One region of the Paenibacillus sp. B1-35 genome, then DNA from elsewhere that is predicted to be linked to it. Evidence: riboswitches for the same ligand, from Rfam matches in the RefSeq annotation. Region 1 holds a riboswitch; the other holds the start of a gene.
What was found. A riboswitch is a leader RNA that binds a small molecule or an ion and turns the genes downstream of it on or off. The one in region 1 is predicted to bind glycine.

Region 1 (7,658 bases):
AGCGCCGATCTGCTTCTCTAACGATGTATCCTCAACAAACCTGTATACCAATAATGAGCACGCCAATACGATGACCGCGCTTAATGTGGCACACCATTTATTCATTTTATGCAGGCACCTTTCTATCTTGTTTTAAAGATATAGAACCAGCATCTTCATCTTATATTTTTATATTGCTGTCTTTACTCTATCAGGCCCATAGAGATTCGCTCAATAGACGATTGTGGATTTTTTCTAAACTCCATGACCCCCCACTCATCCTTGAAATAAACCGAATAGCAGTGCTTCAAGCTGCGCCTCATCATGGTTTGCAATCGTTGACATACTGTTGTCATGTTCTCTATGGCATACTATGAATAATAGGAAAGTGAAGGAGGAATTGAATTCATGACCGCGATTCGTTATACAAGCAAGGCTGCGTTAATCGATGAAATTCACAAAAGATACGGGCTTCTCGACAAGGAGTATCATGACATTGAGGATCATGTAAGGGACATCCGAATAACGGGGGTTGATCGAACTCCTGCTGAAATTATCGCCTACCAATTGGGCTGGCTGAATCTGGTGATGGAGTGGGACAAACAGGAACAGAGTGGAGAAATCGTTCAAATGCCTTCTCCTGAATACAAGTGGAATCAACTGGGGGCTTTATATCAATCTTTCTATGATGCATCTTCACCATACTCTTTAACAGAATTACGCTTTCAACTAAAGGAGACGGTGAAACAATGGATAGAATGGATTGATGGTTGCAGTGAAGAGGAATTATTTACGCAAGGAATGCGCAAATGGACGGGAGACAAGCCGAATTGGCCGATGGCTCGCTGGATTCATATTAATTCTGTTGCACCGTTCACATCATTTCGGACGAAGATTCGGAAGTGGAAAAAGAGTTATCGCAATCCTCTCATTCCGTAACCCAGCTGTACAGCGGCATATATCTGTTGTTTTTTATCATCTATTCTCTACTTGCCGCTGTACGAAGCCAGGCCTCATTTCACCTTTTTATATCTTATATTCTATATATCTGTTTTATTTATCTGTTTTATTTATCTGTTTTATTTATCTGTTTTATTTTTCATTGATCCATCATTCTATTGATGAGCATGTTTTATAAGAGAGGCAACGTCATGGATTGCGGTCCGTGCAGCGCCGCTTATACCGGCAAGCTGGAAAAAACCATGATTGACTCCGTAGTACTTCATGCATTCCGCACCAACACCCGCTTCTAGCAGCCGCCGATACAGCATTTCTCCCTCATCTGCTAATGGATCGAATTCGGCAAGCAGAATATGCGTATAAGGTAGTCCCTCCAAGTCGTTACGCAGAAGCGGGCTAGCCTCCGGATGATCAACTGGAATATTTCGCAGATAAGCTTCAAACCCGCTAAGCAGCGTATCCCGAGTAATAACGAAATCATCTCCGTATCGTTGATAGCTATTGCTGGAACCGCTTGCGTCTAGCATTGGATAAATCAGGACTTGTCTGGTGGGCATCCATTCCTTTTGAGCCTTAAGCCGCAAGGACGTAATTAACGCTATATGTCCGCCCGCGCTGTCGCCAGCCAATGTAATCTCGTTCGGGTCTCCTCCCCACGACTTGGCATGCTCTCGTACAATATGCGCAGCCTTATAAGCATCATCATGTCCAGCAGGATAGACATGCTCTGGCGCTAAGCGGTAGTCAACAGCTACTATCAGTATCTTCGCTAGATTAGCCAGCGCTCTGAGCTGGCGATCATGCGTCTCTAAATCACCACTAACGAAACATCCGCCATGATAGTAAATCATGACGGGAAGATCCGACTCGTGCGAAGGACGATATATGCGTAAAGGGATAGAATCGATCGTGCAATCCGTGATCTCACTTACGGGTTCCGCTGCACCAGCGAGCGCAACTGAGTCCAAATAGCCTTGACGTCGTTCATTGAAGCTCTGCAGTCTTGCAGAAGGACGTCCTGCTTCAATAAATTGCTTCACTATTTCTCGAATTCCTGGTTCCAATTGATTCAAGATCTCCATTATGCCGATTCTCCTCTGACTGAAGTGCAAGATTTCAGTGGTATTTATCCATCTGTATTTATGTTACACAGGAAAGGTCGAAGATTGCAATTTTTATTTGACCGGTATTCTGAACTCCAGCTCTGGGATATAGTTCTTATCCGAGCCTTTTCTAATAAATGGTTTAATAACGATCAGCTTAGGCTTTGCCTTGAAGGGCTCATATGACGTAGAAAAGATCATGCCTTTACCCTCCCCTGAAGCATTTCCTGCAATCGCATTTTGTAGATTTCCTTGCTCATCCTCGATATCGAACTCGAGATTGAGGAAATCATCCACCTTATATTTGTCCGGTATTGCTTCCAGCATGCTATGATAATCTTCGTCTCCGCTTACCCCGTGGACACCGACGAGCAAGCGGGTTGTGATGGGGGTCATTTCAACGCGATCTATACTCATATTTATCGAATCATGCAATTTCTTCTCTGCTGTTCTCAAAATGATGTTGCGGGCAGTATCTTTCTTAATCGGGAAGCGGAACTCGTATTTCTGATCAACATCCGCTAAATACACAACCATTTTCATCTCGAATGAATCAGGAAGCTCCAGATCGGCTGAATCCAAGGCCGTAACAATAATCGAATGTGGAGCATGCTCTCCCCCTGGCTGCAGACCCATTGATGTATTTATCTGCTTGTCTTGCATGTAAAAATCGATACTATTCCCCTGAGTTCCCTGCATTCGCTGCTTGTTCCATTTTTGAAAAAAAGAGTCCGCAGTTCCTTCCTTATCCTCTCTGCTTAGTACAATAGAGAGCCGGCTGCCGTCATATATCAATTCCGAAATCGATAATGTTACATCCTTGTGGGTAACGCGTTGATTAACGGAAGTAAGCATCCCTTTGTCCTCTGCAGATTGAAGTCCAAGATCCCCAACCAGCTTGAACACACTGTTCATCAGAGGAATCTGCTTCAATGTCTGGGCAATCGCTGGAGAGGCAAGACCTGAAAAAATCAACACAACACCGAGTCCTGCGACACCTGCCGTTGATATCAACATTCGCCGCAGCCATCGGCTCGCCCGTCTTCGCCGATTCCGTAATGGAAGCATGTCTTCAATGATATGATACGTCTGATCCATTCGGCTGCGAATGAATTCAGGCAGCTCATTCCTATATGGTTCTCTAAGTTGTTCGAGCTGCTGCTCGATAGGCAGTTGTATCTGTTTCATCCGTTCATCTTCCTTTCTACAGAGTCATCCAGCCAATCTGCAAGAGTATGTCGGGCTCTGTGCAGCCGGGTCTTTACCGCACTGACGGACATGTCCATCATTTCAGCAATCTGATGCATGGGCAAATCTTGAAAATAAAACAAGATAACAATATTTCGAGATACTTCCTCAAGCCGGTAAATCGCTTGACGCAAATCAAGACGATCACTGATTTCCGGAGGAGCCTCTCCGATTTCCGGCAGCTCCGCTAACATAATAACACGAGCCTGCTTCCGCAAGATCATATTGCACTCATTGATCAATATACGAAAAAGCCATGTCTTAAAGTAGGCATGATGATTTAAGCTTGGCAGCGCACGGTAAGCTTTGTACACGGCTTCCTGCATTGCATCCGCACAGTCTTCATCCCTTCTGACAATGGATCTGGCCATATTGTACATTTGGACTTCATGCTTCTTGATGAGACGAATGAAAGCCTCTTTATTTCCTTCCTTAGCCAACCTCACATCTGTCTCTATATCGATTTCTATATCGGTATACAAGCCGTTTCTTCTCCCTTCTTTACCCCATACACGCGACTAGCTGTTAATTAGATGCATAAGATTGCCAAAAAGTTTCCTTTCGCGAAAAAAAAGCTGGCAAATGTTCACTTTCGTGTCATTTGCCAGCTTTTTCTCACCAGTATTACATGTAAACATTTATTTTTCCGTCTCTTTATGTTTCCAGTACAGACGCGTTTCATGAACGACTACGCCAGACAACCCAAGCAGTGCGATCAAGTTCGGCAATGCCATCAACCCGTTTACGATATCTGCAAGCTTCCATATCATATCGAGCTTTATAAATGCACCAAAACCAATGATTGCAATAAAGACAAGCCGATAAGGCAGGATCGATTTCACGCCGAACAAGTAAACCATGCAGCGCTCGCCATAATAGTTCCATCCTAATATTGTCGTAAAGGCAAACAATATCAAGCATAGCGTGAGTACAAAGGAACCATATGGCAATGCTGCATCAAATGCAGCCTGTGTCAAAGCAGCACCTTCCATAGGGCCATTCCAGACTCCGGTTACGATCAAGGTTAAGCCGGTCAGCGAACATACGATAATCGTATCTATGAATGTCCCCGTCATCGAAATAAGACCTTGCTCGGCTGGCCATTTCACCTTGGCAGCTGCTGCAGCAATCGGTGCGCTTCCGAGACCGGATTCATTCGAAAATACCCCTCTCGCGATTCCGTTGCGTATCGCCATCATAACCGTGGCGCCGAGGAAACCTCCTCCAGCTGCAGTCGCATTGAATGCCCCATGGAATATTAAGGACATTGCATGGGGAATCTGATCCGCAAACGTGATGAGCACGACGAAGCTAGCGATAAAGTAAATGATAGCCATAACAGGAACAATCGTAGTCGTCACATGCGAAATACTTTGAATCCCCCCGATTGTAACAAGGGCAGTAACAATTGTAACAATGACCGCAGTTACAATTGCCGGCACACCAAGACTCGTCTCAGTAGAGGTAACAATCGCATTAATTTGCGGGAAGGTACCGATTCCAAGAAGTGCGACCAGCACGCCGCTAATGGCGAAGAACACAGCCAAAGGCTTGAATTTCATGCCTAAGCCCTTCTCAATATAGTACATTGGCCCACCGAGTATTTGTCCATTATCATCAATATTGCGGTACTTAACGGCTAGCAGCCCCTCCGCATATTTGGTAGCCATTCCGAAGAAAGCAGCGACCCACATCCAAAATAACGCACCTGGTCCCCCTACCTTGATTGCAGTCGCAACACCAACAATATTCCCCGTTCCGATTGTGGCGGCAAGTGCAGTCGCAAGCGCACCGAAGCTGGATACATCACCAGCCCCCTCGTTTTTTGACTTAAATATGAGCTTCAAGGCAAGCGGCAAGCGAAACAATTGAAGGACACCTAAACGAATTGTGAGTAATATCCCCGTCCCTACCAACAAAATAAGAAGCGGCGCCCCCCATACGAAACTGTTCAATTTGTCTAACCAATGTTCAATCATTGCAAAATCATTTCCCCTCGTCTTGAATAATAAAAAGAGCCAAATCGTATGATTTGACTCTGGGGACATGCGTGCAGAATTAAAAAAGCTTTCGCCAGGAACATGATAATACAACCCAAATAAAACTTATGTTTCCTATGCATCTGCATCCCTGTCCTTTTACCTGAGAGTTTTAACGATTCGATCAATGCGATTCGTCTTGCCCCTTCGGTGCCCCAATGATGGAGTCTCTCCAGAGTCCTGTCCATTTACGGTCCTGCTTATACATACTCGCAATTGCTGCTCGGTATGCCAAGCGCCTGAGAGCTTACCCCTTCGGCTAGACGTGTTGTCTATCTCCCGCAAACTTCATCCAGTTATAAAGTTGTAGGTTATATTATAGTTGACCCCATCGAATTAAGCAATATGAACTGCTTAGTAAATCATCCCATTATAGGATGGATTTTGCGTCATATACTCCTGCCGAGCCTCGTTCAGTAGGTGAATCAATTCTTTCATATGCTGTTCGGTCGTATCAAAATTGGTAATACAAGCACGAAGCGCCGGGGTATCCTGTATGGTGAAAATCGAGATCCATGCCTTGCCTGTAGCAAGTACCTTCTCATGTATGAATCGTACGAAATCCATATCATGATTTGCTAATGCTGCCTGATCATTAAAACAAACAACTGGCATTATCGTATCATTCATAATCGACCATCCCGATCGTTCAAGCTCCTGCCGCAAAAAATTGCCGCTCTCAATCTGTCGTTGTACGAGTAACCGGTACCCTTCCCATCCCGCCGTTGCAAGCGACATATATAGCTTCAGCCCGATAAATCTGCGTGACCACTGAATGGAATGGGTGTATGGATCAAACGTCTCCAATTCGGTGCCTTCCTTGGGCATATAGTCCGCTGTCATTCGGAAGGTCTGCTGCAATATATGGGGATGACGGGTGAAGTACATACCTGCTCCCATTGGTACAGACAGCCATTTATGTGCATCGAATGTAATGGAATCTGCCCTATTAATTCCTTGCAGCCAATTGGCCAATTCTGGCGCCAATATCATAGCACCGCCATACGCTGCATCAACATGCAGCCATATCATTTCCTGTTCAGCCAGCTCCGCAATATGCGCAATCGGGTCAATGGCCCCTGCACCTGTCGTTCCAGCCGTAGCCACAATCAAAAAAGGGGCAAAGCCAGCTTCGCGGTCTTGCCGTATTTGAAGGGCTAGCGCTTCCGCATCCATCTGCAAAGATGCATTCGATCGTATACTTCGGATAGAATCCGTACCCAATCCGCAGGCACGAGCCGCTTTTACTAAGGAATGATGGCTCTCACTTGAAGCATACATCACAGGGGGCTTATCCAGGCTTGCAAGCCCTTTTGTTGTATATTCCGGGAAATGATCGCAGAGAGCTGTAAGTACGGCTGTCAAATTAGCTTCTGCTCCTCCCGTCGTAAATGTTCCATTTGACGTTTCTCGCGGGTAGCCGAATCGCACAGCGAACTCTCGCAATACATAGTTCTCAATTTCAACTGCCAGAGGAGCATGACTCCAAACAGCCAGCTGCGGATTAAAGGCTGCCGTTATCGTATCTGCCACGATTCCCATAAAGTTCGGACGCGGATTATACAAGCCATAATATCCCGGGTGTGCCGTATGTACCTGATATCTCCGCAACCCTTCTACAATGTAATGTACAGCTTCCTTCGGTGTAACTGGGTTGTGGAAATCGATTTGCTCCGCATACTGTACAATGTCTGTTGGGTTTAACTCGGGAGATACGTTTACCTCATCCGTATGTTCAAGATAATGACAGATTTGATCGATCGCATATTTCCCTAACTCCATCTGTTCTTCTGTTGACAGATCAAGTGTTGGATGTAAATGTACCATAAATCAAAGCTAACCCCCTTCATATCTGAACCGCCTTGACGGCGCCGTTTCTTTCGTGTTCAAGATTACAAATAATGCGCCTCATTGAAAAGGTACAGTTTTCCATATTATGATGGGGTCAGTCCCATTGATATAAAAAACTCGTCTCTAGAAAATAGAGACGAGTTCCTGAGCCCGAATTATTCAGGCAATCGATAAGCCGCAAACGGTTCACCGAATCGGAATGGACGACTTATCTGATCCAACCGATCCAATTGCTCCATCTTCAATTCAACATCAACACTGTTTATGTTGTCATGCAGCTGCTCCACCTTCGTCGCTCCTACAATAACGGTCGAGACGCAAGGCTGATGCATGAGCCAAGCTAGTGAAAGTGCACTTGGGGTACATCCTGCACCAGCTGCCAATTCATTCACCTGCTCACTTAATGCGAAACGTTCTTTATTGAAAAATCGGTGGAAGTTTGGATCAGTATCTGCTCTTGATCCTATTGGCCTTTGCT
Region 2 (7,658 bases), 150 kb from region 1:
AATTATCTTGCAATGTAGCTGCTTACTGAAGAAGCGGCATCCTTCTGGATGTCGCTTTTTTTATGCCTTGATTTTTTATAGACAATATGAAGAGTTAGTGTTTGATGCAATTTCACCCTTGACAAATATTTTTGTTTGTGTTATAATTGAATATTTTACAATTGATAAAAATCTCCATTCATGATAAAACAAACTATGCTTAGACATAGTGCCAAGTCTCAATCACAATGGAGGGCTATAGACAATGATCATTGCACCAGGAGTCATGATGTTAGAATTGGAATCTGAAGGTATCGGAGGAGCATTACCGATTCACCCTACCCTTGTGTGGGATGAGCATTGTGCTGTACTAATCGATACAGGCATGCCAGGCGATTGGATTCGCATCCAGCATGCCATGCGAGAATCCGGTGTGCCGCTGGATCGTCTGCAAGCGGTTCTGCTTACCCACCAAGATCTCGATCATATCGGCAGTCTGCCTGATATTATCGCCTCCAAAAACGGATGTATCGAAGTGTTAGCTCACCAGGAGGACGCTCCCTATATAGAAGGCAAATATCCGCGCCGAGAAGCGCTGGCGAGCGTACTACCGCTGCTGCCCGAAGAACAGCGAGCTGAAGTATTGGCCATGTGCAATTTGCAGCCTTCTGCTAACGTAACACGCTTGATTGCGGATCATGATCTTCTTCCTTACTGTGGTGGAATTCGAATTATCCATACTCCTGGTCATACAGCAGGCCATGTCAGCATCTATTTGGAGCGCAGTCGCATCTTGATAGCCGCTGACGCCATGACAAGTAATAAAGGGATTTTGCACGGCCCCGTCCCGCATACGACGCTGGACATGGGAAGCGCAATCCGCTCACTAGGCAAGCTAACAAAATATCCGATTGACGCGGTTATCTGTTACCATGGCGGGCTGTCCAAACAGAACATACATCATCAGATCCTGCAATTGTCACAATCTTCGATCACGTAACCATAATAAAAGGGACATCTAACCTGCGAACTTCGCCGTTAGATGCCCTCCTATTTACTTTGAAAATCAACACATCATACACTTTTCATATTTGATAGTGTAAAAACCATTTTCTTCAACCTCACTGGTTCCTATTCTGACTATAGATGGTTCTATCTCCTCAATAAACCTCCTAGTCCGTTATCTGCAATTCGATCGTAGTTTTACGATTGAACATTATGCTCAATTATTTTGATCTAACTTTCACATGAATCAATTGTCATGTATAATTGGGTAATAATGGGGTAAATGGAGGTGTATCATGATCGCACGGCGACTCGCAATTGGTCTCATTTTCGTTATTCTCACTGTATTGTATACATCTATTTGGCAAGGCGGAGATGCCCATATCCTATTCAACATTAACTGCTATTTCGGTTTGGGGCTTTGGGCAGTTGGTTCACTCTTTACTGGCGCATTCAATGATAACACGAAGCTTCGATTTAATATGGGCCATATCCCTGACGAAGACCATCGAAGAAATTTTAAATTTAGCGGCACAATGTTTGTAACGGGGCTGCCGAGTATCGTAACATGTATTTTCATCTATGTTGTTGTTCTATAATACGATACGCTCTAACCAGCATTAAATAAGAAAAGAGGATGATTGCCAATTCAATGCGGGCACATCCTCTCCATGTACTATGGATATTCCATTTGCTTCGATCAATACAATTAATAGTGTTATAACTTATACATATACCTGATTCAAAAATTGCTCGAGCCTTTCTTTCACCTGGGGCCATTCCTCATCAACAATGCTGTACACATTAGAATCACGAATATACCCGTCCTCCATCACCCGATGACGCCGCAATCTCCCTTCAAGCACGGCTCCTAACCGTTGGATTGCCCGATTTGAGCGTTCATTGCGTACATCCGCCGTCAGCTGAACACGAATCGTATGTATCTGTTCGAAGCAATATTGCAGAAGCAAATATTTGCACTCGGTATTGATGCGGGTACGCCATACTGATGGATGATACCATGTACCGCCAATTTCAGCGTAGCGATGCAAGACGGACATATTCATAATTCTCGTTGCACCAATTATTCGCCCAGTAAGCTGATCAATGACAACGAATGGATACTCGATCCCCTTCTCACGGTTCAGAACAGCATCATGAATCGTCCGTTCTGCATCTGCAAGACTGCGGATCGTGCGCGGCAAGTAATGCCATATATCTGGATGAGACGCTGCTTCATATAAATCTTCCGTATGTTCAGGAAGCATAGGGATCAGCTTAGTACTGCTCCCCGTCAGCTCGAACAATTGACTGTTCATTCGTATCCATTCCCCCGAAGGTCTGATAGGTATGAAGTGCAATCTGCAACTTATTTATGTACTGTTGATCATGACTCGAACACATAAATTGAATTGTTGGGCTTGTTGTCTGATCTGATTGCTGATTCAACTGCTTCTCTTGCAACACTTGGGCTAACCGCTGCACTGTGCCTTGACTCCCGTCAATGAGCTGGATATGATCAGGGACTATTTCTCTCAAAATGTGCTTATAATAGGGGTAGTGCGTACACCCTAACACAATTGTACCGTACTGACTCAAGTCAATCCCAGCAAGCTTCTGTGCAAAGAAGTCTCCTATCACTCCCTTATCAAAGTTTAATTGCTCGCAATATTCTACCAATTCCGGCAAAGGAATCGAATCAACAATATGTTCCTCATCAAGACGAGTGACCAGTGTATGGTATTTGTCTTGGCTTAACGTTAAGGCTGTTGCAAATACAAGTACACGCTTGCCGTTATTGCGATTCATTTCTACTGCCGGCTTGACTGCGGGCTCCATGCCGATAATCGGAATATTGTAATTCCGCCGCAATTCAGATGCTGCGATACTCGTTGCCGTATTGCACGCGATTACAAGCGCCTTCACATGATGCTGCATGATTTCCTCAACAGCAGATTGCACATGACGCATCACTTCCTGCTGCGACTTTGTCCCATATGGAACATGAAGCGTGTCTGCATAAAACAAATATTGCTCTTGTGGCAGCTGCTTCATAGCCTCAGCCAATACCGTAATACCACCCATTCCCGAATCAAAAAAAGCGATTGTCATTCCACTCACCTAGCATTCTATTTAGCATTGTAACGTCTGGTTGTCGATGCTTCTATTGTACTCTTTTTCGGCGGCGAATCCTATCGAAACTTCTCACTTTGTGGATGAAAAAAACCTGCTGCACCAGCATTATACCGATACAGCAGGTTCTACGTACACAACCCATTGATCCTTCTATTATTAGTCAATCAGCTTCGCATATTGCTCAGCATTCAGCAGATGCTTCACTGCTTCCGCAGCGCTGCCTTCCACTTCAACTTCCGCAATCCAGCCGTCTCCGTATGGACTGCTGTTCACAAGCTCTGGCGACGCTTCCAATTCATCATTTACCTTCGTAATCGTTCCAGATACCGGACAGTACAACTCAGATACGGTCTTCACAGACTCAATGGAGCCCATGCTGTCCCCCGCGGACAAGCTGGTTCCTACTGAAGGAAACTCGATGAATACAATGTCTCCCAGTTGAGCCTGCGCATGATCTGTAATGCCAACTCGTACTGTATTGCCTTCTATGGCGATTACCCATTCATGCTCTTCACTGTACAGCAATCCATCCTTCACTTCACTCATGTCAACGCCCCATTTCATTCATAATGTCATTCATTAGGCCGTCTATCCATTAGAGATCATTAAAATGGGCAGAGAGCGGCCTAGCGCCTTGTTCTCTGTCCTCGGTACCTGAGAGATCCCGTTCCAGCACAATAGTGGCAGAACTTACCCCTTTGGTGGCAACTAAATATGCACTCTCCAGAGCTGCGTCAGAATGGCGGTTATTGTACCTGAGAGATTCATTGCCAATCGGCAGCTGGCAACTTGCTCCTTCGGTGTTGACAATCATCATTGTCAAACTCTCCCGACCTTCCTCGTTCGCAATTACGATTTCATTTGGGTAATTATAACAACCTTAGATTATTGCAAGATACGTACGATTGTCAATATGACAAGCAGTGAAATCGAATGTGAAGAAAATATCAATTGACAAAGTGTGGAAGGCTCAACTAATGTAGAGATGACAGTTGAAAATGGCGAATGATGGTAAAGGGAGAGACTGCTGAGACATAGCAGCGCCGAAGGAGTAAGCCGTAAGACGTGAATCTCTCAGGCAAAAGGACTTTTACCGGACGCATCTCTGGAGAGCACTGTAATTCACCAGATCGAATACAGTCACCCAAGGGGAAAGCCGATGATACATGCGGAAGCAGACGAATCGTTTGCAGCATTCGGCGACACTCTCAGGTACAAAGGACAGAGCGAGAGACGAAGAGGATAACACATCCACTTTTCTTTCGGCTGTCCTTTTTTGTTCGCATACCAATGGTTTGTCCAAATAAGCGTATCGAGGTGATTTCATGAGTCAATTGAAGAGAACGCCAATATTCGATCAATATTCAACATTTCCCGGTGCACGCTGCATTGACTTCGGCGGCTGGGAGCTTCCTGTTCAATTTATCGGTATTCAGCGGGAGCATGAAGCTGTGCGCACACAGGCAGGCTTGTTCGATGTTTCCCATATGGGTGAGTTTATCGTTAGCGGCCCGGCTTCCCTAACGTTTCTTCAACAGATGACAACGAATGATGTATCGCGGCTTGAGGACGGGAAAGCACAATATACGCTGATGTGCTACCCTGACGGAGGAGTCGTCGATGATATTCTCATCTATCGGATGAAGAGTGACCGATATATGCTTGTTGTCAATGCCTCCAACATCGACAAAGACTATGCATGGCTGCAGAAGCATTTGATTCATGGCGTGACCTTGACAAATGTATCGAACCGCACGGCACTGATCGCCCTTCAAGGGCCGAATGCCCAAGCTATTCTCTCTACCGTATCAGAAGCGCCTATTGATTCGCTTGCACCTTTTCATTTCCTAACGGATGCACAAGTATGCGGCGTGTCAACTCTTCTATCCCGCTCTGGCTATACGGGCGAGGATGGATTCGAGCTCTATTTGTCCGCAGAAGATGCTCCGGGGGTATGGGCTGAACTGCTTCGTGCCGGTGAATCATTCGGCTTGCTGCCAGCAGGGCTGGGGGCAAGAGACACGCTGCGCTTCGAGGCACGTCTGCCGCTCTATGGACAAGAAATTACCGCTGATATCTCACCGCTTGAAGCTGGACTCGGACGATTCGTCAAGCTGGATAAAGGCGACTTCATTGGCCGTGTTGCACTTACGAAGCAAAAAGCTGATGGCCCAGCAAGGAAGCTGGTAGGAATTGAAATGATTGATAAAGGCATTCCCCGCTCTCATTATCCGGTGCTTGCCAACGGGCGCGTAATTGGTGAGGTCACAACTGGCACGCAGTCGCCAACATTGAAGCGCAATTTAGGACTTGCCTTAATTGAAACCGCTTTTTCAGAACTCGATACCGAGGTTATGGTAGAAATTCGCGGCAAACAGTTGAAAGCCCGCGTTGTCCCTACCCCATTTTATAAACGAAATCCGATCCCTGCCAAAGGAGCGAATCCATCATGAAGCATCGTTACATTCCAATGACGGAGCAAGATCAAGCCGACATGCTGCAGCAGATTGGCATCTCTTCCATGGAAGATCTGTTCCGCGATATACCAGCATCCATTCGTTACAATGGTGTGCTTCCTATGTCCGAACCACTAGATGAAGCAGCCATGATGAAGCATATGAAGCAGTTGGCTTCTCGCAACGCAGACAATGAGAGCCACACCAGCTTCCTTGGCGCAGGAATATACGACCATCATATACCGGTTGTCATTCAGCATCTGGTCTCCAGATCTGAATTTTATACCGCATACACGCCTTATCAGCCTGAAATCAGTCAGGGTGAGCTGCAAGCAATCTTTGAATTTCAGTCCTATATTTGCGAATTGACAGGCATGGCTGTTGCCAATGCAAGCATGTATGATGGCGCAACAGCAATGGCCGAAGCAGGAGCACTTGCTGTAGGCGCAACGAAGCGCAAGCAGATCGTCATATCGAGCACCGTACACCCAGAGGCAAGACAAATTGTTCGCACGATGGCACGAGGACTGAATGTTGAAGTGGTCGAGATCGGTTATAAAGACGGCGTAACTGACCTTGCACAACTTGAGCATGCAGTCACGAACGAGACTGCTGCCGTACTTATTCAGTCACCGAATTTCTTTGGCTGCATCGAAGATATCCGTGCAATCGAACCAATTGCACATGCGCACAAAGGTTTGCTCGTAATGAGTACGAACCCGCTAAGCCTTGCTCTTTTAGAGAGCCCTGGCAAGCTCGGTGTCGATGTATGCGTCGGAGATGCGCAGCCTCTTGGTATTGCACCTTCATTCGGCGGGCCAACATGCGGTTTCTTTGCGGTAGCAGAACCGTATATGCGGCGAATTCCTGGAAGGATTGTTGGTCTGACCAAAGACTTGGATGGCAAGCGCGGCTTTGTCCTCACGCTTCAAGCAAGAGAGCAGCATATTCGTCGCGAGAAGGCGACATCCAACATTTGCTCGAACCAAGCGCTGCTTGCACTTGCCGCTTCGATATACATGTCCGTTATGGGCAAAAAGGGAATGCAAGAGGTAGCGAAGCTGAATATACAGAAGTCTCATTATGCTTCTGCCCAAATCAACAGCAAACAGCAGCTTTCATTAGCTTTCCAAGCACCTTACTTCAATGAATTCGTAGTCCGTCTTCCAGAAGGAACCGATATGGATCACCTGCACGGGCTGCTCCTTGACAAAGGATTTATCGGCGGCTTGGATCTGGGCCGCTTCTATCCTGAGCTTGCGGGACATATGCTCATTGCCGTTACAGAGAAAAAGTCCAAATCGGACATCGAACAATTTATCGACCTGCTGGAGGTGAGCTGCGTATGAAACCGGATCAAGCGCTAATTTTTGAACTAAGCCATCCTGGCCGCACTGCCTATTCCTTGCCGGAATGTGACGTTCCGGAAATCGAGCTTCAAGAACTCATTCCTGCTTCAATGCTGCGCAGTCAGGAGCCTGAGCTGCCTGAAGTATATGAAGTTGATGTGATCAGACATTACACAGCCTTATCACGCCGCAACTTTGGCGTAGATAATGGTTTCTATCCGCTCGGCTCTTGCACAATGAAATATAACCCAAAAATTAACGAGGATGCGGCAAGACTGACTGGACTCGCAGCCATTCATCCTTATCAGCCTATCAACACGGTACAAGGCGCATTGGAGCTCATGTATACGCTGCAGGAGGATCTTGCTGCGCTGACAGGCATGGATAAGGTTACGCTGCAGCCTGCGGCAGGCGCTCATGGTGAATGGACGGGATTAATGATGATTCGCGCCTACCATGAAAGCCGTGGCGAGCAGCGGACGAAGGTAATCGTACCTGATTCTTCGCATGGGACGAACCCAGCAAGCGCAACCGTGGCCGGCTTAGATACAATTACAATACCATCCAATGAACAAGGATTGGTTGATCTGGATGCGCTCAGAGCCGCTGTCGGCCCTGATACGGCAGCGCTAATGCTAACGAACCCGAGTACACTTGGATTGTTCGAGGAGCATATTGTCGAGATCGCAAGCATCGTGCATGAAGCAGGAGGGTTGCTGTATTACGATGGCGC

Region 2: it holds a riboswitch for glycine, as region 1 does, so the genes downstream of both, gcvH (glycine cleavage system protein GcvH) here and ACQ5BJ_RS01415 (alanine/glycine:cation symporter family protein) in region 1, are expected to answer to the same signal.

What each region holds. Positions count from the first base shown of each region.
Region 1 is NZ_JBCHVJ010000001.1:290,865-298,522, reverse strand. Features, by position in the region: gene ACQ5BJ_RS01440 (hypothetical protein) at 1-105, opposite strand, end outside; gene ACQ5BJ_RS01435 (ClbS/DfsB family four-helix bundle protein) at 388-918, shown strand; gene ACQ5BJ_RS01430 (alpha/beta hydrolase) at 1,095-2,021, opposite strand; gene ACQ5BJ_RS01425 (DUF4179 domain-containing protein) at 2,115-3,230, opposite strand; gene ACQ5BJ_RS01420 (sigma-70 family RNA polymerase sigma factor) at 3,227-3,772, opposite strand; gene ACQ5BJ_RS01415 (alanine/glycine:cation symporter family protein) at 3,929-5,269, opposite strand; glycine riboswitch at 5,411-5,515, opposite strand; gene ACQ5BJ_RS01410 (pyridoxal phosphate-dependent decarboxylase family protein) at 5,684-7,156, opposite strand; gene ACQ5BJ_RS01405 (aldo/keto reductase) at 7,336-7,658, opposite strand, start outside.
Region 2 is NZ_JBCHVJ010000001.1:137,945-145,602, reverse strand. Features, by position in the region: gene ACQ5BJ_RS00750 (MBL fold metallo-hydrolase) at 245-979, shown strand; gene ACQ5BJ_RS00745 (DUF5316 family protein) at 1,281-1,583, shown strand; gene ACQ5BJ_RS00740 (GNAT family N-acetyltransferase) at 1,710-2,303, opposite strand; gene murI (glutamate racemase) at 2,263-3,096, opposite strand; gene gcvH (glycine cleavage system protein GcvH) at 3,277-3,666, opposite strand; glycine riboswitch at 3,854-3,962, opposite strand; glycine riboswitch at 4,126-4,220, shown strand; glycine riboswitch at 4,224-4,347, shown strand; gene gcvT (glycine cleavage system aminomethyltransferase GcvT) at 4,446-5,573, shown strand; gene gcvPA (aminomethyl-transferring glycine dehydrogenase subunit GcvPA) at 5,570-6,925, shown strand; gene gcvPB (aminomethyl-transferring glycine dehydrogenase subunit GcvPB) at 6,922-7,658, shown strand, end outside.